DNA from 3 places in the Thalassotalea ganghwensis genome. Region 2 is predicted to be linked to each of the others. Evidence: predicted binding sites of a transcription regulator. Region 2 holds the regulator's gene; each other region holds the start of a gene.
What was found. The regulator FNR, encoded in region 2, switches genes on or off when oxygen is low (the NO sensors DNR and NnrR bind a similar motif). The targets are predictions, from matches to a motif close to TTGATCTAGATCAA.

Region 1 (10,426 bases), on a different contig from region 2:
TACCATTGCAGATTTAAAAATGTCTGGAAGATCTTGCGATAATGGTTTTCCGAATATACCTAGACAAGTTACACGTAAAGAATTAAATAACATGTTTCGGGGATAAGAGGTAATTCAACACTATTTTGGACATAAATGAGTTAGAGATATATATACTCCCTGAACAGCTAAAGGCTCTGGTGTTGCTTGATGTTTTGTCGAGTTGAGAGTTCGTTCGAATGTAAAAGTATATCTGTTCTTAGTTTTTCTGAGTTTTTATAAATAACGAAAAAAGCCACTGAACAATTAGAAAACTTAATAATATAGAGTGCAGGGGAAAATATTCCCCTACTAATTATTATAGAGTTGAAGCTAGCTGGTGCTTATAATTATGCAAGGCTGATTTTGCTGCGTTGTATTTTTTAGAATTGTTTTTAGTTAACTTTTCATTGTATTGAATAAATTTCTCTATTGCTTCTTCAGCAGAAACTATAGAATGCTCCATAGACTCTGCAGTTCTTGTGTTAAACACTAACTCCGTATCAACAGACTCATCTAAAAATATTTTATAAATTCGTTTTGTATTGAGTCCAACTTCAAACTTTACACCATCATTATCTTGAATCTGACGCTTCTCATTAATAGGAATATATCTAAACTCAATAATTAGCTTATTTTGTTCGTCATCGAATAATGCTCTTACTGCATCAGGTACATCATATGGAGAAAGCATAAAATGAACACGCCTAGTGGGTTTTGTATTAGTTTCACTTTGTGTGATAGTTGCAGTATCAGTTTCAATCCATCTTTTCATTATGCTAAGTCCTCAAGTAGAACCCCTAGAGTATTAATTATAGTTCTAAAAGCTTTTTCTGTTTCGACTTTATCAATCCCAGTTCTATTTTGGCTATCTAACACCACAACGCCCCACCTATTACCTGAAGCTGTTCTTACTGGTATTGCCATAAGAGAACGTGATAACTCTTTACCATCTTCAATATACGAATTAACAAGCACTAATGGAATATTAGTTCTTGTGCTGTATTTTCTTCTATTTTCAGAATTAGAAGCTGAACTTAGGCTAGGCAAGTTTTCAACATGAACTGAATAATCACTAGCCCAACATTGCCCAGCTACGCCTTCAGCATTTCTACCTTCATCAGGAACATGAAATACTGTTTTAGTATTCTTACTTAAATGCCCAGAGCGGAGTACAGGAACTAACCAACCTGTGCTTGGGCCTTTGCCTTCGATAATTGACTTAAAGCATGAGTATAAGTTCCAATTAAATCGGCGCCAACACCATTTTTTATACTTAAACAATGTAACTCTGTGTGAGTCATTACTGTCTTGCTGTAAATTGGCAAATGCTATTGATTGAAGCTCGTCTATTTGCACTTGCAACGCTTCCCAACAAACTTTATTGCCTTTTCGAGTCCAATACGTCCCCAGCCAAAATAAAAAAATTAATGCACCATAAGCAAAAAGAGAGTGTTCTTTTACAAACCCAAAATATTTATGAAACGTCGGATGTTCTAGCTTGTTTACTTTTCCAGCCCACTCTATTGAAGCGGCCATTAAGGGAGTGAAATAGCCAGCAAGGGTGATTAATTTTTCACCTCGCTTATGATTTGTACTTATTTTGTCCGTATTAATTATCAAAGTGAAACAGCTTCCGATGTCGTTAAAATTGTTATTAATATGAGTTTTAAATTTCTATCATGTTTTATCATATTTAATATCTATTTGCGACTTTTGGTATGAGCTACTAATTACTATTTCCTGATTTTTAGTTTTATTTTTGTCATTCTAGGCTTTCGGTGATTGCCTAATCTTAATCGGCAACTACTAACTCACAATACAATCCAATTTGAAAAGATGCAGAAACGAGTTACGCTGATGATCCGCTTCTGGCAATTAACGGAATTAACTCACAGAACTTATTTTACTCTATTTATTAACTAATTATTTTTTTTAATACTTAATTTAATCGTCCGAGTACACTATCAAAAAGCTGTATGTTCACCTGCTCGTCCGCTTCACATCCTTGATGATCAATTGGCAACACGATATAGCAGTTTGCTTGGCTAATCGACGATAAAATACCAGAACCCTGATGAGAAAGTGGTGATACAGATAGCTTACCTTGAGCATTTACCGACGCTATTCCGCGTTGAAAATCCATACGCCCGGCACGCTTTTTAATTTTTGAGCTGGTGGTGGCAGATATAAGCATAGGGTCTTGATAACTGGTGCCCATCATTTTTCTAAGTGCTTGAACACCAAGTAAATGAAAGGTTACTGTTGCCGACACAGGGTTACCCGGTAAGCCAAAAAACACACTATCGCTTAATCGACCAAAAGCAAAAGGTTTACCTGGTTTAATAGCAATTTTCCAAAAATCAATTTGCCCTAATTCGGCTAACACCTCTTTTGTGTAGTCAGCATCTCCCACTGAAACGCCACCAGAGCTAATAACAGCATCAGCGTTTTGATTAGCATCGATAAAGGTTTGTTTTATCTTTTGGTAATCGTCAGAGATTATGCCGTAATCGATGACATTAACATTCATGTTTTCGAGCATGGCGATAATCACATGACGGTTGCTTTCGTAAATATCGCCTAATTCCAAAGACTGTCCAGCTGATTTTAATTCATCACCAGTTGAAAATACTGCAACAGTTGGTTTTCGTTTTACTTCCACTTGAGTAATACCGAGCGATGCAAGTAAGCCAATATCAGCACTGCTAAACAGGTGTCCCTCTTCAAAGACAATTTTACCTTGTGCGATGTCTTCTCCTGCATTACGTATATGTTCGCCAATTCGAAGAGGCTGATTTAACGTAACCCTATCTTCTAATACGGTGACGTTTTCTTGCATTTCGACGGTATTTGCCGAGTCGGGGACAACGGCACCGGTCATAATACGGATACATTCACCGGGTTGGAGTTCTTGTATGAATGGACTTCCCGCCATAGCCGTACCAACGAGTCTAAAGGTTTCACCTTGAGCAACCACATTATTGGTTGCGTTAGGTGCATTGAAAGCATATCCATCCATTGCAGAATTGTTATGAGCTGGGACGTTGATAGGGGATTTAATTGCGTGAGCATTAACACGTTTTTGGCAAGCTGAAACGGTGACCATATCTGTCCCTTCAACAACAGGTATGTTTTCCAGTAATTGCTTTTTGGCGATCTCAAGCGGCATTAAACCAGGAGTTGAACAACAATCGACCATAATATCCTCGAATTATCTCTAAATTAATAATTAAGATTTTGTTTGATAATTGACCATCCAAACAGCCGCTTCTACGCGAGATTTTAAATCCAGTTTCTTTAACAAATGTTTGACGTGTACTTTGACCGTGCCATCTGAAATATCTAACTCACGGGCAATGAGTTTATTGCTCAAGCCTTTGGAAATAAGTTTCAAAATTTCATACTCTCGACTGGTCAAAGATGACAGAATATTAGAGCCTTTCTTTTCCGGTTTGCGCAGTGCGCTGGCGAGTACTTGTGTGAGCTTTTCACTGATCACCATTTTACCTAAGGTAGCTTCTTTGATTTTTTCAATTAAATCGTCAGGATCCATGTCTTTAAGTAAGTAACCATCTGCGCCACTTCTAATGGCTTCTAATACATCTTCATCGTTATCTGAAACCGTCAACATAAGAATGCGCGATGATACGCCTTTTAGACGCAACGCTCTAAGCGTTTCGATGCCATCCATTCCTTGCATATTTAAATCCAAGGTAATTAGATCAGGATCGCAATCATCGACAATTGCAAGGGCTTCTGCGCCAGAACTAGCTTCGCCGACAATGGTTAATTCATCTTCTAATTCAATTAACTGTCTCAAGCCTTTGCGCAGCAGTGGATGATCATCAACCATCATAATAGCGACTTGTTGCTCTGCGTTCATAATATTCCCCTGTTCTAATCCTTTATACTTTGCCAGCACATACGATCTGGAAAGATTTATTTGATATGCATCAATTTTATCTACTTTCAACTCAGATAGCACCTTCATATTAGTTGGTAGTTAATCCTATTACTTTGTAGGTAGTTGCTATTAAACGCCTGTTTGTTGCTAGCCCTTATTCTTTGTGGAAATTATCTTTTTATTGACGTGTTCACTGGTGATGAATTGTTCATTTTACCGCTATACACTGCAAATTTACCTACCCCTTTATACCAATTGTTCTTAAAAACCAGTTATTTCATAGTGGCGATGTTGATTAATAATTATTGGAGATAACCATGGCTGACTTACAAAAATGGGATCCCGAAGACGAAAGCTTTTGGGAGTCACAAGGTAAGAAGATTGCAAACCGAAATCTTTGGATTTCGATCCCTAGTCTGTTATGCGGCTTTGCGGTGTGGCTGTACTGGGGGATTATAACAGTACAAATGTTGAACCTAGGCTTTCCATTTGCCAAATCAGAGTTGTTTACCTTGATGGCAATTGCGGGCTTAACGGGTGCGACATTGCGTATTCCAAGTAGTTTCTTTATACGTTTATGCGGTGGTCGAAATACCATCTTTTTCACGACCGCATTGCTAATGATTCCCGCCTTTGGTGCAGGTGTCGCACTACAAGACCAGAACACCCCATTATGGGTTTTTCAAGTATTGGCTTTCCTGTCTGGTTTTGGTGGCGGTAATTTCGCTTCATCAATGTCTAATATCAGTTTTTTCTTTCCTAAAAAACAACAAGGTTATGCCTTGGGTATGAATGCAGGTTTAGGTAACTTTGGTGTTACTACTATGCAAATATTAGTGCCTTTGTTTATGACCTTTGGTTTGTTTGGCGGTGAACCAATGACACTGGTGAATACCAGCGGGACATTAATAGGGAAAATCCCAGCAGGCTCTGATACTTGGATTCATAATGCGGGCTATTTGTGGTTAATTTTCCTCATTCCTTTGGCGTTTGCCGGTTGGTTTGGTATGAATAATATCAAAACCGCGGAAGTGTCTCCTGATATTGGTAACCCAGTAACCTCATGGTTTCTCATCGTTTTAATGCTACTTATCGGTTTCCTAACTGCGGGTGTGGGTTTATGGTTATTACTTCCTGAAGCCGCAAATGGTTCAGGTTTTGGTGTCCCTAAAGAAATCGTTTTAGTTCTGGTTATCGTCTCAACGGTATTCTTATTAAAACAGTTACCAGGTCAAATTAAGCAAAGTTTAACACGTCAATATAAAATCTTTGATAATAAACACACTTGGGTGATGAGTGTTATCTATACCATGACCTTCGGTTCGTTCATCGGTTTTGCGGCATCATTTCCGTTATCTATTAAAGTTATTTTTGGCTACCAGCATATTCTTGTCGATGGTGTAATGACGCATGATACCATCAATCCTAATGGACCAAGTGCATTAATGTATGCTTGGATGGGGCCATTCATTGGTGCGTTAATTCGACCAGTAGGCGGTTGGATATCAGATAAAGTTGGTGGAGCATTAGTTACACAGATTTGTGCTATTGTTATGGTCGCTAGTGCATTAGGCGTTGCTTATTTCATGCAAGCTGCCTATCAGTCAGCAACACCTGAAGAATTTTTCATCCCATTCTTTATTTTGTTCTTAATATTATTTGCTGCAACTGGCATAGGAAATGGTTCAACATTCCGTACCATTGCTATGGTGTTTCCAAAAGAGCAAGCAGGTCCAGTATTAGGTTGGACATCAGCTGTAGCCGCTTACGGAGCTTTTTATATTCCTAAAGTATTGGGCGAACAAATAAAAGCAACCACTCCAGAAGTAGCGCTCATTGGATTTGCTATTTTCTATGCGGTGTGTGTGTTTATCAATTATTGGTTTTACTTACGTAAAGATGGTGAACACTATAACCCATAACGTAATACGTTAGTTTACGACAATAGCAAACCTTTCCTTGCTATGCCCTTTAGCCCGAGTTTCTAGCGACACTAGGGCTTTTTTATGTACAGGAAGTACGGTATGCCGCGGGCGCATGGATGCGCAGGAGCGACGATGTTCAGGATGAACGGTCGAACATATGCGTCCTCGACAATTGCTCCTGCATTGTTCTAATTACATACATCCATGTATTAATGCATTTTCGACATTTCCACCATCCTTGGCGGTCGTATGCCGTGGTGCCAAGGATGGCAAAAACGGCGATGTTCACGATGATTGGGCGAAAAACGGCTCTACGGCGATTGCTCCTGTATCACCGAGACGCCAAAGCGCTACTATAAGTGGCTATGAGACTTTCGCAAGCAAGTAACTTGGTCTAAAGACAACCTCGACAATTGCACCACCATCATCAAGGTTGTGGATAGTCACATGACCTTTTAAATGTTGACTTCGCTCTTGCATAATTGCTAAACCATAATGATTGAGCTTAGTAGGATCATCAGGTATACCAACGCCATTATCTCTAATTTGTAAATGAATATTCTTATCCTGATCAGCAAAAGCGGAAATTGTCACTAAGGTGCCATGGGAGTGATGTAAGGCATTTTGGGTGGCTTCTCGGGCAATTTGCATGAGATGAATTTCTTCATTGGGAGACAGTGGAATGTTCTCTATTTGATAATCTAATTGAAAGAGCATTTTGCCATCCGCTCGGGCATTAAGGGTATCTATGGTTTCTATAAATGTTTGCTGTAAACCAGCAACATCAATTTTTAACCTAAACGTTGTCAGTAACTCCCTAAGCTGTTTGTAAGCGGAATCTAATCCTGTTTTGAGTTCAATGACAACATCTTCGATGTGCTCTTCGGAGGCTTCTTTTTGGCGTAACTTTTGAAGCCGTGTCACTTGAAACTTTAAATATGATAAAGCTTGGGCTAGTGAATCATGCAGTTCTCTAGCTATGACATTACGCTCTTTCAATAAGGTGATACGTCTATTTTGCTCATTTTGTTGACGTATATGTAAACCATTGGCGATTAATGTGGTAATGGATGAAAACAGTTGATGCTGCCATGCTTCGAGCGGTTTGTCATCGTCTAGGTTGCACACTAAAACACCATAACTAATGTTATCTTTTTTAATCGGGTAACGCATGACCATCTGGTCAGCGACCGTCGAGCAATCATTATCGTTGTCGTTTATGCAGGTAGCGCAATCTTTTTCAACACATTTGTCTGGCAAAGGTTTGTCTTCAGTAATGATGTGCTCATAGGGTTGATCGCTATTGTGCGTTGTTAAACACAGATCTAAATCAGGTTTGTGAGTGACTTTAGCCAGCTTCAAGGTAATCGGCGTTAAGTCTAATGAATCACCTGGTTCGTTAATCAGCTGTGATGTTTGGTATAGCAGTTCTAAAATATCGTTACTGCGTATTAGTTCACTGGTTTTTTGCTGTACACGTTGTTCGAGTTGCCCATAAGAAAGTGACAACGCCATTGTCATTTTATTCATGGTTTCAGCCAGTAAACCTAACTCATCATTCTGTTGGATATTGGTATGGGCGGTGTAATCTCCGGCCATTATTTGTCGAGCAGACGAGGTTAACTCAGAAAGAGGCTTTTCTATGCGGCGACTGATTTGAAACATCGTAAATGCCGCAAGTAGAATCGTTACCATCAATGAAATACCTAAAATCATACGAATACTAAAAATACGCTCTTCAGCACGTTGTTGATAAAGCCCTACTAATCCATCGAGACGAAAAACAAAATTTTCGATCGTGGCATTTATTTCAAATAGCATGACTTCATTTAGCAGTGCTGGATTGTCGGTTAAGCTGAGCAAAAGTGGTTTTAGTTCTTCCGTCCAAGTTTGACGAATGCTATCTAAGGACATTTTGATTGGGATATTGCCCTGAGAAATCGCACTGCTTTCCATGATAGGCGCATTAATCGTCTGACTAAACTTCTCAATATTTCTTTTTATCTTTTGCTGCTGAAGGCTTACAGCAGATGGCTGAATGAGTGGCAGTAGTTCGATATTGGCTAACACTTTATAGCTTTGTTTTCGTAACGAACCCGCCTCATTAATGATAAGTGCATCGTGGTCGGCCATTTCACTGATAAACACCGAACTGAACATACTTAATATTGAAATTGCACTGATGAGAAACATCATTAAACCGATGCGAAAAACGATGGAATTAAACAGTCGATCTAAAATTGCACTTTTCATTACTGACCTTCTTATGGTGATACCCACAAAAACCAAATTAGGGGTAGTGTAAACGTATTTGTTTTGTCTATTGCTTGCAAGTACCTATTCTAACGAAAGTCACGGCTAAACCCTTATACCTCTAAGGTGGTAGATAGTAAATCCATTGATTTATAGGCCATTTTTAAATTTGATCTAGATCAAGTTTTTTTGAAAACTCAGTGTCTATGATGACTCCAAACTATAAATGCTTGGAGAAAGAAATGAGTCGTTTTTTAGATAGATTACGCTTTTTTAAGCCAAAATCTGAAAGCTTCTCGGGTGACCATGGGGTTACCACTGAAGAAGACCGTAGCTGGGAAGATGGCTACCGCCGTCGTTGGCAACATGACAAAGTGGTGCGTTCTACTCATGGTGTTAACTGTACAGGTTCATGTAGTTGGAAAATTTATGTTAAAGATGGTCTAGTCACTTGGGAAACACAACAAACAGACTATCCAAGAACACGTCCTGACTTGCCTAATCATGAGCCACGCGGTTGTCCACGTGGAGCGTCATACTCTTGGTATATCTATAGCGCGAATCGCTTAAAGTATCCTAAGGTACGTAAAAAACTAATTAAGCTATGGCGTGAAGCACGTGCTCAGTACAAAGATCCGGTCGAAGCTTGGGCGTCAATTGTCGAAGATAAAACGAAAGCGCAATCATACAAACAGCAACGTGGCTTAGGTGGATTTGTGCGTGCTGACTGGCATGAAGTAAACGAAATCATTGCGTCTGCTAATGTCTATACCACGAAAACATATGGACCTGACCGTGTCACTGGGTTCTCGCCAATTCCAGCAATGTCGATGGTGTCATATGCCGCTGGAGCTCGTTATCTCTCTTTAATTGGTGGTAACTGCTTAAGCTTCTACGATTGGTATTGTGACTTACCACCTGCTTCTCCTCAAATTTGGGGTGAGCAAACTGATGTTCCTGAATCTGCTGACTGGTATAACTCAAACTATATTATTGCTTGGGGCTCTAACGTTCCTCAAACACGTACCCCTGATGCACACTTCTTAACAGAAGTCCGTTATAAAGGGACTAAAGTTGTTTCTATTACTTCAGATTACTCTGAACTTTCGAAATTAACCGACCAGTGGTTAGCGCCTAAGCAAGGTACAGATGCGGCCTTAGCCATGGCATTCGGTCATGTGATCTTGAAGGAATACCATACCACTGGTAAGAGCGAGTACTTTAATGAGTATGTGCGCACGACGACCGACTTCCCAATGCTGGTTATGCTTGATGAAAAAGATGGCAAGCTTATTCAAGGTCGCTTCCTTCGAGCATCAGATTTAGCTGACAACTTAGGTCAAGACAATAACCCTGAGTGGAAAACCATTGCCTTAAATGACGCTAACGGTGAACTCATTTCACCTAATGGTGCTGTAGGTTACCGTTGGGGTGAAGATGGTCGTAAGCGTGGTAAGTGGAATATTGAACAACGTGATGGTAAATCAGGTGATGAAGTTACCTTAAAAGTGAGCTTAAAAGAAGGTCATGATGAAATTGTTGACGTCGCATTCCCTTATTTTGCCACCGAAGCAAATGCTCACGAACATAACTACTTCGACCATACTGAGCATAGCGATATCTTAAATCGTAAAGTGCCAGCGAAGAAAATTACCTTAGCGGATGGTAAAGAAGTCTTTGTTACTACAGTATTTGATTTAACCCTTGCCAACTACGGGGTTGATAATGGTTATGACTGTGCAAACTGTGCAACAGACTACGACCAAGACATTCCTTATACGCCAAAATGGCAAGAAAAAATTACTGGCTGTCGCCCTGAAGATGTTATCAAAGTAGCGAAAGAGTTTGCTGATAATGCAGATAAAACTCGTGGCCGTTCAATGGTCATCGTTGGTGCTGCACTTAACCATTGGTACCACATGGACATGAACTATCGTGGCTTAATCAACATGTTGATGATGTGTGGTTGTATTGGTCAATCAGGTGGCGGCTGGGCGCACTATGTTGGGCAAGAAAAACTTCGTCCGCAAACTGGTTGGCAGCCATTAGCGTTTGGTCTTGATTGGCAACGTCCACCGCGTCATATGAACGGTACATCGTTCTTCTATAACCACTCGAGTCAATGGCGTTACGAGAAATTAGAAATGGATGAAGTGGTATCACCACTGGCAGACAAATCTAAGTGGACAGGTTCTATTATCGACTTTAACTCTCGTGCGGAACGCATGGGATGGTTACCGTCGGCACCGCAGTTAGGCATGAACCCGTTAAACCTTTGTAAAGAAGCTGAAGCGGCTGGTATGTCTCCAAAAGATTATGCGGT
Region 2 (10,426 bases):
ATGATGTTTGGTTATACGGTGGCTCAGAACGTGTTATTCAAGAATCTATTCGAAATGGCCGCGCGGGTGTAATGCCAGCTTGGAATGACATTTTAGGTGAGAAGAAAATACACGTGATTAGTGCCTACGTTTATAGTTTATCTCAGCAATAATAATGCTGGTATTAAAAAAGCCTTAAACAATTGTTTAAGGCTTTTTTTAACTCAACATTTTCAACAATTATTCTTTGTCATAATCAACAGAAATAATCCGATCGCCTGCTTTATTTAAAATAACAATTTCTCCTAAACAAACCGCGATAATCGATTTATCCTGTTTAAACTCATCAGGTATAATGACTCGCCCATTCGAGTTTTTAGGGTAATTTTTTACTTCAGACTGCAACTCAATGCAGTTATCGTTATAGTAAATAATCGTCACCGTCGTAAGGTCGTTGTTATTCATATGGCAGCAAAAGCCTTTTAGTTACTCTGTTCTTCCCCTTATAACTATGGCTTGTATTCCCCTATTTGCAAATTTTTAATAGAGCACATTTATTTGCGATATTGAACTATGATCTAGAATAAAAAAATGTCAGAAAATAGTAATTAGCATAGGAATTACCCATTGAAAAAAAGTATAATACTGCCAAATTATTTAATAACGAAAGCTTAATGAAAACGTCTTGGTACAAAGAGCCTTGGGCATGGCTAGTATTTTTATTGCCTTTTACCGCTGTCGTAGCTGGCATTGCTACTCTTATTATTGCTAACACAAACCCAGATGACTTGGTTGTTGGTGATTATTATAAAAAAGGTAAAGCGATTAATTTAGAGCTTGATAAAATTAAACTTGCTCAAAAGCTAGGCATGAAGTTTGACCTCAAATTTAGCGATGAGCAATTGGTGATAAAACCAACAGGCATAGAAAAAGAATTTCCATTGTTAAATGTAAATTTTTATCACCCAACGCTTGCAGAAAAAGACTTTTATGTTGCGTTAACCGCCGATGGCAATGGCCACTTTAGACAAACAATTGACCATGATATAAAAGGAAAATGGCGCGTTACCATATCTTCATTTGAAGATACTTGGAAAATTCAAAATACCATTACGCTTCCGCAAACAGAATTTATCGAGATAATCCCCAAGCCAATAGAAGCTAACTAATGTCAAGCAGTTGTTTTCATTGTGGTGAACCAATTCCTCAAGGTATCACCCTAACCACTTTGATTAAAAATAAAGCCGAACACATGTGTTGTGTCGGCTGTCAGGCTATAGCTGAAACCATCGTCAATAGTGGCCTAGAAGAGTATTATCAATTTAGAACGGAGAAAGCTCCTAAAGGCGAACAATTGATCCCCGCAGAATTGGCGAAGAAAAAATTGCTTGACGACGATAGCCTGCAAAGCGAATTTACTTTTAATCACGGTACTCAAAAAGAAGCTATCCTAACCATTGAAGGTATAAATTGTGCTGCTTGTGCTTGGTTAATTGAAATGCAAACAGCCAAAATACCTGGGATTATTGCTATCAGCGTCAATGCCACCACACAGCGAGCTACTGTTAAATGGGATTCCCAACAAGTAAAACTGAGTGAAATACTCATTGCCATTAATGATATTGGCTATCAAGCAACGCCATTTAAAGCAAATGATATAGAAAAGAACAACAATGCTCGAGCTAAAGTGTTTATAAAGCGCTTGGGAATTTCTGGCATCTTAATGATGCAAGTGATGATGATTGCGATCGGAATGTATTTTGGTGCTTTCTCAGACATGTCAGATAGCATAAAAGTGTATTTACGTTGGACGAGTTTAATGCTGACCTTTCCAATCGTCACCTATGGTGCCTACCCTTTTTATAAAGGTGCCATTAATGCGCTAAAAATAAAGCGATTGTCAATGGATGTGCCCGTATCAATCGCAATTAGTTTAGCCTTTACCGCCAGTGCATGGGCAACAATTAATCAAACAGGTGAAGTGTATTTTGAATCGGTTTCGATGTTTACGTTTCTCTTACTCGTTGGCAAGTTTTTAGAATTTAGAGCGCGAAGTCGCGCTGCAGAAGTATCAGCAAACTTATTAAAACTAATGCCATTAACGGCAACAAAGCTAACAGAAAATCAAGAGATTATCGTTGCAGCTAAACACTTAACGCCAAACGATATTGTTTTAGTTAAACCAGGCGAAACAGTACCTGCTGATGGCATCATTGTGCACGGCCAGAGCCAATTAAATGAGTCAATGCTTTCTGGCGAACAAACCCCATTAACTAAAACGATGAATGATGAAGTATTTGCTGGCACCATAAATACTGATGGCAATATTACGATAAAGGTAAAGCACGATAATCAACATTCATTTTTAAGCCAATTAATCCGCTTAAGTGAATCTTCTCAAGCACATAAACCTAAGCTTGCTATGTTGTCAGACAAAATAGCCCAGTATTTTGTTGCCTTAATTTTGGTATGTGCTGTGGCTACAGCGATTTACTGGCAGCAACATATGCCAGAAGAAGCTTTTTGGATTACCTTATCCGTACTCGTTGCCACCTGCCCTTGTGCTCTGTCACTCGCCACCCCTACGGCATTAACGTGTGCGACGACAAGGCTCAACAAAGAAGGTATTATGATAAAATCTGGCCATGTGCTTGAAACTATGCCTTCGGTAGATTGTATCGCATTTGATAAGACCGGCACATTGACGTCAGGTCAAGTTCAAATAAGCGCTATTAATATTTTAGAGCCATCCTATTCGAAAGAAGATTTACTCGCCCTTAGCGCTGCCTTGGAAAGTTATTCGGAACACCCAATAGCAAGTGCATTTAAACAGTTTAGAAATTTCCAAGTCAACGCAGAAGACGTCCAAATTATCAGCGGAAGCGGTATTAAAGGGGTTATTGATGGCCATCAATATGCTATCGGTAGGTCGTCTTGGCTTTCTGAATCAAAAGAAGATACTGAGCAGGCTCGATGTGTGTTAGCAAAAAATGGAAAACTACTCGCTTCATTTAGTTTTATCGACCAAATACGCGATGACGCAAAAGCTTTGGTAGACAGCCTTAAGAAGAAACATGTTAAAACAATTATGCTCTCAGGGGATAACCTAGCGGGTTGTCAAACGGTGCAAGACGCGCTAACACTTGATCATATCTATGCATCTTGTTCTGCAGAAGACAAGATGAAAAAACTAAAGCACTATCAACAGAAATTCACAGTCGCGATGCTCGGTGACGGTGTGAATGATTCACCAGTTTTTGGCGCAGCCCACATTTCGGTTGCAATGGGTGGAGGCACCGATGTTGCAAAATCAGGGGCAGACGTTATTTTGTTGAATAACCGCTTGTCCTCTATGAAGACCTTATTTAATATTTCAGTTAAAACAAAACGAGTGATTAAACAAAATTACGCTTGGGCGATGGGTTATAATGCCATCGTACTTCCATTAGCGGTAAGTGGTCATATAACGCCATACATGGCTGTTGTTGGTATGTCTTTGAGCTCTATACTTGTTATTACTAATTCACTTCGGTTGCTAAAAAGAGGCTCAAAATGAGTATTATTTATGTATTAATACCTATCGCGATAATTTTAACAGCGTTAGGAATTTACCTCTTTTTTTGGGCCGTAAAAACTGACCAATTTGACGACTTAGAAAAACAAGGATTAAGCATTTTGTTTGAAGAGGACAAACAAAATAAACCACCTAAATCCAATAGTCAGGAACAAGACATTCCGCAGGCAGAAACCAATTCTGACTCAGTGAGTAAAAATGCCCTAAATAAAGAATAACAAAGGAGCTAAATTTAACTTGTCGTCAAACTCCCCCCTTCTATCGCCACTAGTTTTCAATAGGATCCCCTAATGGAGATGAACTTTTTCGCTGGCTTGGTTGTTGGTTTGCTCGGCGCTGGTCATTGCATCGCAATGTGTGGCGGTATTTCATCGATGTTAACGGCTGCTTTGCCCAATGACCAAGGCATTAGCACAAAGAAGTTCTTCTATACACTCTACTACAACATTGGCCGAATTATTAGCTATAGCCTCATTGGTTTTATCGCTGGTTTTACTGGTTCACTTGCTGCAAAAAACCTTGGCGTTCCGTTAAATATAATGAGGTTTATATCGGGTATCTTCTTAATACTTTTAGGGCTATATATCGGTCGCTGGTACAGTGGATTAGTTCAAGTTGAGAAAGTTGGACAAATATTATGGAAATTCCTTTCACCACTCAATAAGAAGTTTCTTCCAGTCGATTCATTAGCCAAAGCATTTGGATTAGGTGCACTCTGGGGCTGGTTACCGTGCGGGCTAGTTTACTCAACACTTACCTGGTCAGTCGCATCAGCGGATCCTTGGCAAGGCGCGCTAATTATGATGGGGTTTGGCATTGGAACTTTACCTGCGCTGCTTAGTGTTTCTGTCGGTTTTTTATCATTCAGGCAACTCATCTCTCATACGCTATTTCGTCAAGTAATGGCGATTACATTGATCATTTATGGAATTATTACGTTAAAGATTGCATCTGGCATAATGTTCTAATAACATCTCCATATACCAGTGTAACAATCTTCTTAGAGTTTATGATGCAAAACCGTCAATGTTCAGGCCAGCAACACATTCATTGCCAAAATTGTAGTATTAGTGAGCTATGCCTGCCTTTTACTCTCAATGATCAAGAACTTGAAAAGCTTGATCAAATCATTGACCGCAAGCGTCCTATTCATAAAGGCGAACAATTGTTTCGTGACGGAGAGAAGATGCAATCATTATTCGCTATCCGTTCAGGTACCTTTAAAACATTTACTGTTGATGAGCATGGTGAAGAACAAATCACCGGTTTTCATTTGGCTGGAGATTTGCTCGGTTTCGATGCAATCGCAGCTGAAAAGCACCCTAGTTTTGCAAAAGCATTAGAAACATCTATGGTGTGTGAAATTCCTTACGATACCCTTGACGCGTTATCAAACTCTGTGCCTAAATTGAAAAAGCAAATTCTGAGAATGATGAGCACGGAAATTAAGGCTGATCAAGAAATGCTGACCTTGCTAAATCGTAAAAATGCAGAACAACGTTTGGCAACCTTTCTTTCATCGCTCAGCATGAGGTTCCATGCACGAGGTCTATCGCAAACAGAATTTAGATTAACGATGACACGCAGTGATATCGGTAACTATATTGGTTTAACCGTAGAAACGATTAGCCGACTATTAAATCGTTTTCACAAAAGCCAATTAATCGAAGTTGAAGGTAAATTTATTCGTATCCTTGATATAGAAAAATTGAAAGAGGTTGCCGCACTTTAGCGGCAATATTCACGCTCAGAAACGCTCCACAAACTTTATCCCTATAGTAGCAAGTTCTTGCGTACTATTTTTCAGTTACATATCAATAATAAATCAACAACTAATATCTTGATTTAAAACAATGATCAGCAATTCTTTGCTGCATGATCATTGAACAACTACACTTATATCATTAGTATAAAAACTCACTATATGATTCAGGTAATGCTAGAGGCACGAAATGGAAAAGTATAAAAAGATTTTAGCCGTCATCGATCCAACCACTGAGCATCAAAAAGCGCTTGAACGAGCGGTAGAGTTAGCTAATAAAACGGGTGCAACCATTACCGCATTTATGTGCATTTATGATTTTTCCTACGAAATGACGACTATGTTATCGAGTGACGAGCGAGAAGCAATGCGTCAAACGGTTATCAAGGACAGGGAACTTTGGTTACAAGAAAAAATCACCTCATTACCAAAAAATTCTCTAACTATCGATTTTAAAGTCGTTTGGCATAATCGCCCGTTTGAACCGATTATTGAGCAGGTATTAACCCAAGGCTTTGACATCGTACTTAAAGGCACACATGAACACCATAAGTTAAAGTCGGTCATTTTCACCCCTACTGATTGGCATTTAATTAGAAAATGTCCATCTCCTGTATTACTGGTTAAAGAGCATAGTTGGCCGAAAGGAGGTAACATTTTAGCCGCTGTTCATGTTGGTAGCGATGAAAAAGAACACCAAGCGTTAAACAATAAAATTACTGAAGAGGCGATTAACCTTTCAAAAATAATCGACGCGAATGTCCATTTAGTGAACTCATTTCCTGGCACGCCCGTTAATATTGCCATAGAAATTCCTGAATTTAATGCTGGGGAATATAATGAATCGATGCTTAATCACCACAAAGTTGCGATGGCCAATCATGCACAAAAATTTGGTGTAGACAGCACTCATACACACGTAGAAGAAGGTCTTCCTGAAGAGGTTATTCAGCATCAAGCTGAAAAATTAGATGCTGAACTCGTCATACTCGGTACCATTGGTAGAACTGGCATTTCAGCCGCATTAATAGGTAATACCGCCGAGCATGTTATCGATAACCTAAATTGTGATGTTTTAGCATTGAAGCCTGAAGGTTATGTTTCACCAATGGCGCAATAGTTAATAATTAACATCAAATCTGTACCGCGGGCTGTTAGCAAACATTATCTGCTACACAGCCCCTAATAACACATCAAACTAGTCGTTTAGCGTTAGACTCTCTTATAAATAACTTACCTCTAAAATAAATAAGCGATATAATATGTCGCCATTTTTAATCAAATAAGTTCAGCGATTATCATATAGCTGTGTAATAAACGTAAACTAGGTAGTTAAAGTAAAATGAATCAAGTCGATAACCGCAAAGAAGTTTTTGAAATGAATAAGTTACAAAAAAGACTTCGAAGTAAAGTTGGTAAGGCTATTGCTGATTATCATATGATCGAAGATGGTGATGTCGTGATGGCCGCTATTAGTGGCGGTAAAGATTCCTTTGCTATGCTCGATATTCTATTAAGCCTTCAAAAATCTGCACCAATAAACTTTAAGGTTGTAGCCGTAAATCTCGATCAGAAGCAACCGGGCTTTCCAGCCGATGTCTTACCTAATTACTTTGAAAGCTTAAATATTCCGTATTATATCGTTGATAAAGATACATATTCAGTCGTTAAAGCTAAAGTACCAGAAGGGAAAACAACCTGCGGTTTATGTTCTCGTTTAAGGCGAGGAACACTGTATTCGTTTGCTGAAGAGATCGGAGCCACGAAAATAGCACTGGGTCATCATATGGACGATATCGTTGAAACACTCTTTCTTAATATGTTTTTTGGTGCAAAACTTAAAGCAATGCCCCCCAAACTTAGAGCAGATGATTTACGAAATACCGTTATTAGACCATTATCCTACTGTCGTGAAAAAGATCTAGTCGAATTTGCCCAATTACGAGAATACCCAATCATTCCTTGTAACCTTTGTGGTTCACAGGAAAACCTCCAAAGACAACATATTAAAAGTATGCTTAATCAATGGGATAAAACAAATCCTGGCCGCGTCGAAAATGTTTTTAAATCGATAAAGAATGTCAGTCCAAGTCAATTAGCAGATACGGAGCTGTTTGATTTTGCAAACTTGCCGATAGATCGCAGTAAACCAAGAGAAGCTTATGACTTTTCAAAAGAGACCGTATCCTCAACCAATATCGATGAGTCACTCATTATTAATGTCTCTAACCTATAGCACGATGATTTTTTAAGATAAGGTAGCAGCATACTTAATTAAAAAGCGCCATTGTTAACTATACAGTAAAACCTATGTACATTCGCGAGTAAGTGATAGGCTTTATCAGTAGAGCTTTTGCAAGGCATTATTTACGTACACACTGTGTATATACGGTGTGTACGTTTTTAAAAGTAATCTTATTTAACTATCTATCTAATAATTTATATCGGCTATTTACATTATAGGATTGGGTTTCGTCATTTCTGCTCATATGTAAAAATTGGAAGGTCTGCTATGAGACTAATAGCAGACGGTCGAGTGTTATGCCTGACGGTGAAGTATGTGCCGGCACCATTGATAGTTACTTCGGCTATACGCCCATAGCGGACCTAACAAATTACCTAGTTGAGTCTGTTCGAACGGCAAATATAATGAGAAAGAGGCCAGTTGAATATTCGAGAATCAATCAAAAATGAAATCAACAGCTCTGCTCCCCGCAGGTCCAAAGAGTTGGTTACAATACCTATACAGATAAAAAGGTATTGCAGAATCGCAACGTTCCTCTTAAGAAACAAGATCAAATGGTACTGATTTATGCTCATTTTACGCTAACAATACCGCTACTTTTCTATGAGTTGCACTAGGCTCTGATAAATCGAGCTAGCAAATTTTTCTTATTCGCACAATAATTAAGTACAGTAATCAATTTCACTGAAGAAATGCCGTTAGAACTGCTTCTATAAAGGCTCATAAGTGAAAAACAATTATTAGGCAAGGTATCAACGACATCTTCGTATGACTGGGAGAACAAGATTGTCATTCTATTCACGGTCTCTTTTATTTTTCACTATATGGTGTTGGCATGTCTGTGCTTATTCGACGGAAAATATTAAAAGCAACTTATTTGAGCTAGGCGAATTGAACTTTCAGCTTGTCGCGGAGGATGCTGATGTGCCCTCCTGTTGCACCGCAATGGTCCAAGATAAGTCCGGGTTTATCTGGCTGGGTAGTCAGGAAGGCTTGTATCGATTTGATGGCTACGACTTAAAAAAATACTTACATGAGCCAAATCAGGCAGATTCCATAGCGGGTAATTTTATCTACAGTCTGTGGAGCGCAGCAGATGGAAAAATCTGGGTTGGTACTATAGACAACGGTGTTTCGGTGTATCGGCCTGAAACAGACAACTTTGCTCACTTCCAAAAATCTCATCAATCAGGAGAAGGATTACCTAATAACGAAATTCGCACTTTAGTTGGGGATAACCAAGGTAGCATCTACGTTGGAACAAACAAGGGGCTCAGTCATATTAACATCTTAACTGGAGAGATCACCAATTTTGAAAATATTGAAGGTTGCACGAGTGTTTATCAACAAAAGCAAATAAGGGCTCTGGCTTATGACGACGAAGGACATCTTTGGATGGGTACGACATCAGGACTTTGCCGAATCGTTTTGCCTGAAACCCTGGATAATCGTATTGCTTCGGACGAGCCAGCTTCGCTATTTGGCGATGAGCACAATGATTTCAACGAGCAAACCGTATATCGCCTGTTTAAAGCCAAAGACAATAGAATGTGGGTTGGTACACGCCGTAACGGAGCTGCAAGCATCAATATCAGTACCGGAGATGTGTTACGTATCGGTCATACTGAAAACTCAAAGAAAACGCTCAGTCATGGCTGGGTCTTCGCTATAACACAACCCAATGACAAAGAAATCTGGCTCGGTACTTTCGGTGGTGGCATTACTGTTGTAGATGCTCATCGTGGAATTGTATTGCGACATATTCGTCATGACTCCTCCGACAAATACAGTATTAGTTCCGACTATATCGGCGCCCTATTAACGGATAAGTCCGGGTTAATTTGGGTGGGGACATGGGTCAATGGATTAAGCTTTTACAATACTAAAAATGCCGCATTTCGCACCTTAAGACACAGTCCCTATAAACCGATGTCACTTAGTCATTCAGATATTAGTGCCATCATAGAACTCAATAATGGTGACATATGGCTGGGGAACCGAAGCACTGGTATTGATATATTGAAATCAGGAAAAGGGGTCGTCAAAGGGATACGGCCCGATAGTGAAAACAGCTTAAGACTTCCAGATGGATTTATTAGGGTATTACTGCAAGCGTACGATGATGCAGTGTGGATTGGCACTTTTAATGCAGGACTTTACCGTTACACAATGTCTGAAACGCAATTGGCGAATTTTTCGATTGATAACGATGTTGCCAATATTCAAGTTACGGCACTTTATGAGACGCCAGATAAACATTTATGGGTGGGAACAAATTACAACATTGCCCGTTTGGATCTCACCCGTTTGCAGTTCACTTCGTTGGAGCATATCGAAAACATTGACTTGGTCCGGAACCAGGGCATTAGTAGTTTTAGCCTGACTCCAGACGGAGTGCTATGGATTGGAACACAAAATGGCTTGTTTGCGCTGATAAAACAGAACAACAGATTATTTGCAATCAGTGAATCCGCCGGTACAACTGATACCTTATCCGATGGTTCCATAGAAAATTTAGTACTTGACGAAAGTGGGACTCTGTTTGTAGGCACTTCAGATAGAATATTAAAGTTGCTGAGTTTCGATGGTAAAAAAGCAATATTTGAGCCTGTGAGCAACACTATTGGTACGCCTGGTTTTAGTGGCTCAAACCTTATGATTGATCATATTGGAAGGATTTGGCACTCCGGTGGTTGGATAAATCCAAAGGACAAAACATCCCAGTCTTTAGAACAAGAGGATGGCTGGACAATCGGTAGTAATTGGGCAGGATCCTATCAAAAATTGCGCGATGGGACCCTGCTTTTCGGTGGAACTGAAGGCTTACTGATCGTCAAGCCTGAATTGTGGACTCCTTGGGAATTTC
Region 3 (10,426 bases), on a different contig from region 2:
CGTTTATGCGTTAAATCAACCGGCAGCGGCGCGCGGGTATCAAAGTGTGTTTTGGAATATATCGCTTTACGATCGTTACTACTTTGAATCGCTTTTTGAAAATTTTGTCTTTCCCGATCACACGCCCCCTAATTGGCAAAGTGTTGAAAGACTGCAAGCTTATTTTATGGGGTGGTTTAACAAGGAACGAGAAAAATCATTACTCACTTTTCCCGTCGTGACAGCGGCGATGCTGACTGACAACGAATTAGTCAAAGATACGCAGTTTGCCCAAATGTGCGCGCAGCAAATTAGCGAAGGCAATGCCTTTTTTATTTACCAATCAGATAGTGCTGATTCTTTAGCGTCTTGTTGCCGACTGCGCAATGAAATCAGTGACAACACCTTTTCATATACCTTAGGCGCTGGCGGAGTGTCGACGGGCTCAATTAATGTCATCACCATCAATATGAATAGATTAATCCAAGATGGTCGAGACTTGTTAACTGAGGTTGAAAAAATTCAACAATATCAGGTCGCTTATCGAGCGATAATCGACGATTATCTTAGTCATGGCATGCTACCCGTTTATGACGCAGGATTTATTCATCTTGATAAACAGTTTTTAACCTTAGGTATTAACGGTATGGTTGAGGCGGCAGAGTTTTTAGGCATTAATGTCGACACGGGCGAGGATTATCGGGAGTTCGTCGATAAGCAATTAGAAGTCATTTATCTCGCTAATCGTCGAGCCAAGGCGCAGTATGGCTATCAATTTAATACTGAGTTCGTCCCGGCGGAAAATTTGGGTATCAAAAATGCCAAGTGGGATAAAGCGGATGGATACCAAGTGCCGCGTGAGTGTTACAACTCATACTTTTATGTTGTTGAAGACAATGCCATTAATCATTTAGATAAGTTTATTTTGCATGGTAAGGGCTTTACCCGTTACTTAGATGGAGGCTCAGCCTTGCACCTAAATTTGGAGGAAACTTTGTCATCAACTAACGCTTTGAATTTACTCAATGTTGCCGCAAAAACGGGTTGTAACTATTTCTGCATAAACGTCAAAATCACCTTATGTAATGCCTGTAATCATATTGATAAGAGAACGTTACCGCGTTGTCCAGAATGCCATTCAGAGGATATTGACCACGGCACGCGAGTGATTGGATACCTCAAACGCGTATCGGCTTTTAGTGCGGGTAGAAGAAAAGAACATCAGCGCCGTTTTTATCATAGCCACTAATTAAACTCGTTTGCATAATCAAAGGCTTGGCTAATCAGCTGAGCCATTAATTGTTTGTGCAATAAACTCTTACAATAAATAAACGCGCTAAGTTGATTCTGATAACAAGTGACTTAACCGTTTAATGGCATGTTGTATTGGAATCGGTATGTTTTCCTCGAAGTCATAGTCGTCAATGAAGTTTTTTATCGCAAGACCCAGCTCTGTTTTGCCGGTTACCAGCAGTTTTCTTTGAAAAAATAAGGTATCAGGATCAACTATTTTATTTGCTAGCAATATTAAGCTTTTAGTGTCAGCTGAGAATTCAACATCGGCATGATGCAAATGGGATGGAAGTCGCCTGATTACTAACATTTTAGCTGTTTCGTTGGAACCATGAGTTACCGTGATAAAGCAGGTTAAATTAGAATCCGAAACGACCAACTTTAAGTATTTTTCTCGTAAGAACCTTAGCTCTTCGTTTTGTAAGGCTGTTGTAAAAAGTTTATTTAGGACTAATGACAGTAATGGCTCACTCACTCTATGAGGTAGGTAATCAATTGACCCCAGCACATGCGCTGGAGCCTTAGAGGTGAGTTTTTTAAGACATTCTACAAATGTCTGCGGAACGCCGGAAATCGTTTTTTTTGCATGAGGAAGATGTATCATATTGCCTTCCCATCTTGAGTGATTTCTTGCCACTTGCTCATCGCGACTGGATCGCCATTTTGGGCTTGGATGTATAAGTTGAGCATAAGGATTTCATGGCTTTGTGCGTCACTATCTGTGCTAGCAGGGACTTCAATAAGCGTTATACCATCATTGTGATCAACAGCAGTAAGCAAATGATCAGTAAATTCCCCCACCGTTTCACACTTAACTCCTTTTCCACCATAAGCTTCAATGAGTTTGAGCGCATTGAAAAGCGGCGTAGAACAATGATAGATGTTGCCATTACCTGACTTGCCTAAATGAAAAATATTGTTACGCATATAAATGATTATTAATGGGAGTGATTCGCGTTGAAAATGAATCAACTCATTTAATTGAAAGTTAAAGCCGCCATCACCGGTAATAACCACGGCAATATCATTCGATTGAATGGAATTGAGCTTTTTCGCGACGGCTCTGGCGTAGGGTAAACTTGTTCCCATAGCGGCATACCAGGGATTGCATATCCAGCTGCGGCCAATGGAAGATTGTTTTGTGATCAAGTCATAGGAAGCAAAGTAAGAGTTACCGACTTCGGGTAAGTATATCAAAGACTGAGATAACCCTTGTTGGATATGATTAAGCACGGTTGTTAGGTTATGAAATCCAACTTGGGTATCTTGTTTACAAGGCGGTGGTAGCTGTTTAACCACACTTAACGAAAAAAATGGAATATCAGCAGCTAAAAGGATTTTTAAAATATTGATCACTCCTTGCTGATTTTGAACCGTACCTTTAACTACTGTTTTGTTGTCAAAGTTTTCGATGATGTGAGTGCCCGTATTGAATGCCGCATTGGTATCTTGATTGTAAATGCTGGTATCAACTTCAAGAATATAATCGACTTCTTGCTCAATATATTGGCGATTTTTTTTACGACTGAAAACGCCGTTATAACTGCCTAAACATAGCGGATCGGACTCATCAAAAATTCCTTTGGCAAGCCAGCTAGTGGCAAATGGAATACTGTATTGATGGCAAAAAGACATCAGCAATTCTTTCAATTCGTTGTTTAGTTTTACATGTTCACCAATATAAACCAGCGGTTTATTAGCCAGATTGAGTTTCTTGATAATTTGCTCAGCAATTAAAGTTTCGCCTCGCAACACGAAGTTTTCACGAATGAGTTGATTACGATTTTCTGGAAGCCTGATGGCTTGAGTAGGCTGAAAAACGAGATCTCGTGGGATCTCGATAAACACTGGCTGTTTATTTAGATAAGCATGAGTTACTAATTGAAAAAAGCGCTCAGCGGCCATGTTCGGTTGATGTTTGTTTCGGGCACCTTGCAAGCGTTCAGCTTTCATCCCCAAAGCGCGAAAGGCGTCAATCGCACAGTCATATTCTGGGTGCCAGGCTGAAGCTGACGCTATCGTATGGTGTATTGTATGGTGAGATATTTCACTTTCACCAGGCGCTCCTGATAAAAATATAACAGGTAGTTTCTCCGTGATGGCTAATGCGGCCGCACTTGTGCAGGGTAAACTGCCCACAGTATAGGTTGTTAATGCGGCGCCAATACCATTAAATTCAGCATGACCACAAGCACTAAAACCGGCGTGCATCTCGTTGCTAGAAGGAGATAATTCAAGTTTACCATCTAAGGCTGCGATCAAGTTAGCGGCGAAGTCACCACCAACTCCAAACACTTGATGGCAACCAAACCAATTTAAAATATCGGCAATGGCACTACCGAGTTGCGGTAATGCTTTAGCGTACGCTTGTCCAAAATTTTCTGCGTATTGAGCATCAAATTGCAGCATAACTGTTCCCTCTATTGTAACGAAGTAAATCTATTGTCGACGTATTTTGCAAAGTTCAAATGCAAAGGCATTGCGCTGGATCAATAAATAATGACTTCATTTTAGGCTTTTAGAGGTACCTCTTTTGGGGCATTGCCATCCTATGAAAATCAGAGAAAATTAACTAAAAGTATGGAGGGTATTAGGTGGAACTTTTATGTCCAGCAGGCAATTTATCATCGCTAAAATCGGCGATTGATAATGGCGCAGACGCTGTCTATATCGGATTAAGAAATGATACTAATGCACGGCATTTTGAAGGGTTGAATTTTACTCGTAGTAAACTCGAACAAGCAGTGAAATATGTACGAGAACATCACCGGAAGTTACACATGGCGATTAATACTTTTGCCAGTGCCGATCAATGGGATACGTGGAAGCAGTCTGTTGATTTGGCCGCTTCAATTGGTGTGGATGCTTTAATTGTCGCTGATATCTCGGTGTTAGACTATGCCGCGAAAATGTACCCTCAGATAGAACTGCACTTATCTGTTCAGGCTTCGGCGACAAATGCCGAAGCTATTAATTACTACCAAAACAACTTTAATGTAAAGCGTGTGGTGTTGCCTCGGGTGCTTTCGATCCACCAAGTTAAACAACTGGCTAGGGCGACTGATGTCGAACTGGAAGTCTTTGCCTATGGCAGCCTATGCATAATGGCCGAGGGGCGTTGTCATTTATCTTCTTATTTAACTGGGGAATCCCCCAATATGAATGGTGTTTGCTCACCAGCCAAGTACGTTGATTGGAAAGAAACTGATAAAGGCTTAGAGTCTCGCTTAAATAACATATTAATTGATCGGTATGCACCTGATGAAGCGGCCGGCTACCCGACATTGTGCAAAGGGCGTTTTAATGTTGATGACAACCTTTTTCATGCATTAGAGGAACCGACAAGCCTAAACTCTATGGCACTTTTGCCCGAACTTTTAAAAATGGGCATCTCTGCTGTGAAGATTGAGGGAAGGCAGCGCAGCAGTGCTTATGTTAAGGAAGTCACTCAAGCGTGGCGACAAGCAATAGATGCCTGCAAGCAACAAGGGAGTTTCGTAGTTGAACAGCGTTGGCAACAAAAGTTAGCGAATTTATCTGAAGGTAATCAAACGACTTTAGGGGCTTATCATAAAAGTTGGCAATAGAGGTTGCGATGAAATATTCATTAGGAAATTTATTGTATTTTTGGCCCAAAGTTGATGTAGAAGCTTTTTATCAACAGGCTAAAACGAGTGCAGCAGATATTATTTATTTAGGTGAATCTGTATGCAGTAAACGTAGAGAGGTAAAACTAAAGGATTATCTATTAATAGCAAAGGAGCTTTCTCTTGCAGGCAAGCAAGTGGTTTTGTCGACCATGGTGTTGCTTGAAGCACCATCAGAACTCAAAGAGCTAAAAAAGTTTATTAATAATGGTGAATTTCTGATTGAAGCAAATGACATGTCAGCGGTACATGTAGCTAGTCAACTGGGGCTGCCATTTGTCGCAGGCAGTGCATTGAACATTTATAACCACAACTCTTTGCAGCTATTGCTGCGTCAAGGCATGGTGCGTTGGTGTATGCCTGTGGAGCTTTCTAGGGATAGATTAAAAACGATTGTCGAACAATGCCAACGAGCAGGATTTTTAGACCAGTTTGAAGTGGAAGTCCATAGTTACGGACATTTACCGCTCGCCTATTCTGCGCGTTGTTTTACTGCACGATCAGAAAATCGCTCAAAGGATGAGTGTCAATATTGCTGCATCAATTATCCCAATGGCAGGCTTACACAAAGCCAAGAAGGTGAAGCGTTGTTTGTACTCAATGGTATTCAAACGATGTCAGGAGATTGCTATAACTTAACCAATGAACAACAAGCCATGGAAGGACTCGTAGACATTATGCGAGTTTCTCCAGAAGGTAAGCAGGCGTTTGAAATATTAGAAAAGTTAAAGCAGAGCTCAGCGGTACCATTAGCAGCTAATCATAGTAATGGTTATTGGCATCATATTGCAGGGATTCATCAACTGTGATCACTACATAGGAGAATGAGATGCAATATATTGAGTGGGAAACAGGATTCAACATCGGCATAAAAGAAATAGATATTCAGCATCAAGCGCTTGTGAGCATCATAAATACATTAGCCGAAGCGATTGAAAATGACGCTAATGTCGATACTTTCAACGCTGTTTTTAATCGTCTGATAGATTACACCGAGTATCATTTTAGTGCGGAAGAGAAATATATAAAAAAGCTAACTAAAAAAGATAAGCGCTTGCATTTATTACAACATCAAAACTTCGTCAATGAGTTAATTCGCATGAATAGAAATGATATCAATAAAGAGAGTGCAATGGCTATTTGGTATTTTCTATCGGATTGGCTAATCAGCCATATTGTCAGTGAGGATATTAAACTGTCAGGAACAAAGAAGCTGGAGACAAATCGTGACTTTTGATTTTACGTCACTTTGGTTAACGATAAAGCTTGCCTTTTTTACGACTTTTATATTGCTTATTTTCTGTATCCCGTTTGCTTGGTGGTTATCAAGTTATCAAGGTCGAATGAAGGCAATAATTGAAAGTATTGTTGCACTACCTTTGGTACTACCACCTACAGTGGTTGGTTTTTATATGTTGATTGCTTTTGCGCCAGAAACTTGGTTAGGCAGAGGATGGTTTTGGTTAACTGGGCAGCAATTGGCCTTCAGTTTTGCGGGTATATTGTTGGCCTCATTAATTTATTCTTTACCATTCGTGGTTCAACCGTTGCTTGCTAATTTTGTTCAACTTGGAACTAAGTATGACCAAATGGCAGGTGGACTTGGTATATCGCCCTATAAACGATTATTTTTAGTGAGTCTTCCTTTAGCAAAGCCAGCAATCATTAGTGCAATAACCTTGGGTTTTGCTCATACGTTAGGAGAATTTGGTTTAGTACTGATGATAGGGGGTAATATTCCTGGCGAAACTCAGGTGTTATCAATTGCATTGTACAATCACGTGGAAGCGATGGAATATCAACAAGCTCATAATTTAGCTATAATTTTGATTTCAATTTCTTTTTTGTCATTAATTCTACTTTACCGTTTTAATCGACCCGCCTTATTTTATCGGTAATCACATTAAGGTCGAACATGCTTTTACTTGATTTCAAAAATGAGCTGCCAGAATTATATTTAAATCTAAATGAGAATGTAGTTGGCATATTTGGAGCCTCAGGGGCTGGAAAATCTAGCTTTTTGAAGAATATTGCAGGAATCGATGACAGCTTGATATCAGTAGTACATTATGACGGCTTGAGAGTTGATACATTATCAGCATACAAGTCACCTATATACTACCTTGATCAAGGAGCAACATTGTTTCCTCATTTATCAGTACGGAAAAACTTATTACTGGTTTTAGCTCATGGATGTTTTGCTTCTGAAAATAGCTATCAATTTGAAGATGTTATTAATTGGTGTCAAATTGAATCGATATTAGATCAGATGCCTTTGCATTTATCCGGGGGACAAATGCAAAAAGTCTTATTTGCGCAGAGCCTACTGTCTGGAAAAAAACTTATTTTGCTCGATGAACCATTTTCCGCATTAGACTGGAAGGTAAGAGAACATTTTTGTCAATTAATCCAATATCTACATCAGCACTTTCATAAGCAATTTTTATTTGTTAGTCATTCACTAAAAGAGCTAGCAATGAGCACAAATTACTTGTTGCATCTAGATCACTTTAAAGTAATTAAATCTGGTATAAGTCAAAAATTGATTTCGTCGCTCAGTCAAGAACCAGGCCAAACGCAAAGCGCTATTTTAAGTGGGAAAATCGATAAAATTATTCAAGAGTTTAACTTAGCTAAGGTAAAATTAGGATCCAACTCTAATAGCCAATTTATATATATCACAGCACCTCATTACGACTTAGCAGATGTAAATATTGAGATTGAAGCTAATAAAGTTAGCTTGTGCAAAAAAAAACCATCTCTGACGTCTATAGTCAATTGTCTTTTGACTAGAGTTAAAGAAATAAATATAAACAAGCATTTTGCAACAATTATACTTGAGATAGAAAATCAAATATTGATGTCTAATATATCATTGCTTTCTTTATATAAGTTAGAGTTGACTATTGGAGAGGATATTTACGCCCAGTTTAAAGTTTTATAAGTAGACTTGTGTTGACTTTGCTCGGTTTATCTTTTGTTTGTTAACTAGATAAATATGATTTTCCAAGTGACACACTATGCGTATTATTTAGTGACACTTGGTTGTATTATTGTTTCGTCAGTAACACGATAATCATAGAAGCTAAGTGACAAAGTATGCTTTCAGCGTCACAATTAGCAAAACTAAGTTAGCAATAAATAGCTGACTAGCTTTACAGGGTATCGTAATTGTTAGTTAAATAAAAAGAAGGTTAATCCTTTGTCTAAATTTTTTAAGTTATCTATCCTTTTGTGCCTGTTAACGATAACTAATCTAGCCAAAAGCCAATCGCTTACGGTTGCTGTCGCTAGTAACTTTTATGCGAGCGCGGTTAACTTGGCCAAACACTTTGAACAAGAACACAAGGTTGAAATAAAGCTGGCGTCAGGCGCTACGGGGGTGCTATATGCGCAAATTACTAAAGGCGCTCCGTATGATTTATTTTTGTCCGCAGATAAAATGCGCCCTATGCAATTATTTCAGCAAGGGCTTGCTTACCAAAATCAACAATACACGCTAGGAAAGTTAGCCTTATGGATGCCGAAAACAAAAACTAAAATTAATCGCTCAACTTTTGAAAAGTATCAAGGGAGATTGGCAATTGCCAATCCCAAGTTAGCCCCATATGGCGTTGCTGCGCAGCAGGTACTAGCTAACCTGAAATTTGAGAATATCGATAAAATTCAAAATATTATCGGGAATAACGTTAATCAAGTATTTCACTATATTGATTCTGGTAATGTTAATGCCGGCTTTGTCCCTTTGTCATTACTGATATTGGCCAAGCAAAAGCAACCAGAGGCGTTCGGGAAGGCGTATACTCATTTTTGGGTAGTACCTGAAAGCTATTACCAACCGATTGAGCAGCACGCTACTATTCTAAAAAGAACACGAAAATTTGAGTTAGCACAGCAATTCTTAAAATATATTCGTTCTCCAGAATCACAAGCTATTCTGGAGCAGCATGGCTATAAAGCAATTTAACTGCTTTAACCACAGATAGGACAATGTTTTGCTTTATTAATGTTAAAGGTTTTAACATCTAGGGTAAAAGCATCAATGAGCATTAATTTATTGTAAATGGGTTTGCCAAGCAGCGAAATTACCTTGATGGCTTCAATCGCCTGGATGGAACCTATCATACCAACAAGTGGCGATAACACCCCAGCTTCAGAGCACGTCAGTTGCTGCTCGCCAAAGTATTGACTTAGGCATTGATAGCAAGCGCTTTCCGATTGCATGTGAAAAACAGCGACTTGCCCTTCCAATCGAATTGCTGCGCCACTAACTAATGGCACTTTTTGTTGATAACAGGTTTTATTGATTTGATTACGTGTCACTAAGTTATCGGAACAATCAATGACAATATCATGTTGTGAAATAGTTTGTTGCATGCATTGTTCAGACATGCGTTTTTCAATGGTATTGATGATAACATCACTATTGAGAGCCAGTAACAATTGTTTTGCTGATTGGCATTTAGATAGACCAATATCAGCTTCCGAATGAAGAATTTGTCGTTGTAAGTTAGTTAGGTCGACAACATCATCATCAGATAGCGTGATTTCTCCAATGCCCGATGCAGTCAAGTATTGTGCAACAGCACACCCTAAGCCGCCAACACCGATAATTAAAACTTTACTATTGTATAGCCTTTCTTGCCCGTTGATATCCATGCCTTTGAGCATAATATGTCGGCTGTATCGCATTAATTGACTATCGCTTAAGGTTTTAGGGGCGTCTTGGGGCATAGTTAATCTCTACTATGAATGAGCATGAAGGTTACTATAAGTCATTTCACCTGGGCTTCAATAACTCTCTAGCGATAGAGTTATAAAAATAGGAGCAATTACTTAAATTGATCACCTATCGTGGCCAATGAAATTGATGGTGTTAATGTGCCAATAGCTCATCAAATAGTTGTATGTAAACTTGCTCGCCTGTACCACAGCCTTCATGTTCGCGCGGTAAAACAATGAAACAATTTGCGCGACTTATCGAAGATAAAACTCCAGAACCTTGGTTTGGTAGCGGCGTAACCGATAGTGTGCCGTTTTGAGTAACCGTTGCGATGCCACGCTGAAAGTCCATTCTACCTGCCCGTTTTTTTACCGCGGCAGCAGTTTCTGCCAAAAGTTGCATTGGCTCTGGATAGCTTGTTCCCATCATTTTTTTCAGGGCTTGTACGGCAAATAAGTGGAATGTGACAACGGCAGACACTGGGTTGCCTGGCAACCCTAAGAAAATACTGCTTGTTAAACGGCCAAACGCGACCGGTTTTCCGGGCTTGATGGCAACCTTCCAAAACTCAATTTTTCCTAGTTCATCAAGTACACTTTTAGTGTAATCAGCATCACCGACAGAGACACCGCCAGAGCTAATAACTAAGTCTGCTTGTTGGTCAGCTTTGATAAATGTTTGCTTTATTTTTTCGTAATTGTCAGGAACAATGCCAAAATCAATCACATCAAGGTTCATGGTGCTCAGCATGGCAATAATTACGTGGCGGTTGCTTTCGTATATA

Region 1: the regulator FNR is predicted to act here: its motif matches at 8,273-8,286, upstream of ACSLUH_RS08595 (nitrate reductase subunit alpha).
Region 3: the regulator FNR is predicted to act here: its motif matches at 3,752-3,765, upstream of ubiU (ubiquinone anaerobic biosynthesis protein UbiU).

Annotation. Positions count from the first base shown of each region.
Region 1 covers NZ_JBQRUM010000006.1:227,286-237,711, forward strand. The annotation lists gene ACSLUH_RS08560 (hypothetical protein) at 1-106, shown strand, start outside; gene ACSLUH_RS08565 (hypothetical protein) at 338-793, opposite strand; gene ACSLUH_RS08570 (hypothetical protein) at 793-1,641, opposite strand; gene moeA (molybdopterin molybdotransferase MoeA) at 1,961-3,220, opposite strand; gene narL (two-component system response regulator NarL) at 3,251-3,904, opposite strand; gene ACSLUH_RS08585 (MFS transporter) at 4,243-5,847, shown strand; gene ACSLUH_RS08590 (histidine kinase) at 6,214-8,103, opposite strand; gene ACSLUH_RS08595 (nitrate reductase subunit alpha) at 8,346-10,426, shown strand, end outside.
Region 2 covers NZ_JBQRUM010000004.1:200,083-210,508, forward strand. The annotation lists gene ccoP (cytochrome-c oxidase, cbb3-type subunit III) at 1-152, shown strand, start outside; gene ACSLUH_RS05995 (TIGR02922 family protein) at 220-444, opposite strand; gene ACSLUH_RS06000 (FixH family protein) at 654-1,148, shown strand; gene ACSLUH_RS06005 (heavy metal translocating P-type ATPase) at 1,148-3,535, shown strand; gene ccoS (cbb3-type cytochrome oxidase assembly protein CcoS) at 3,532-3,771, shown strand; gene ACSLUH_RS06015 (sulfite exporter TauE/SafE family protein) at 3,844-4,521, shown strand; gene ACSLUH_RS06020 (fumarate/nitrate reduction transcriptional regulator Fnr) at 4,566-5,285, shown strand; gene uspE (universal stress protein UspE) at 5,506-6,435, shown strand; gene ttcA (tRNA 2-thiocytidine(32) synthetase TtcA) at 6,658-7,551, shown strand; gene ACSLUH_RS06035 (ligand-binding sensor domain-containing protein) at 8,506-10,426, shown strand, end outside.
Region 3 covers NZ_JBQRUM010000006.1:245,114-255,539, forward strand. The annotation lists gene nrdD (anaerobic ribonucleoside-triphosphate reductase) at 1-1,228, shown strand, start outside; gene ubiT (ubiquinone anaerobic biosynthesis accessory factor UbiT) at 1,316-1,876, opposite strand; gene ACSLUH_RS08640 (thiamine pyrophosphate-dependent enzyme) at 1,873-3,681, opposite strand; gene ubiU (ubiquinone anaerobic biosynthesis protein UbiU) at 3,867-4,859, shown strand; gene ACSLUH_RS08650 (U32 family peptidase) at 4,868-5,728, shown strand; gene ACSLUH_RS08655 (bacteriohemerythrin) at 5,749-6,156, shown strand; gene modB (molybdate ABC transporter permease subunit) at 6,143-6,817, shown strand; gene ACSLUH_RS08665 (ATP-binding cassette domain-containing protein) at 6,835-7,863, shown strand; gene modA (molybdate ABC transporter substrate-binding protein) at 8,122-8,886, shown strand; gene ACSLUH_RS08675 (molybdopterin-synthase adenylyltransferase MoeB) at 8,892-9,653, opposite strand; gene moeA (molybdopterin molybdotransferase MoeA) at 9,796-10,426, opposite strand, start outside.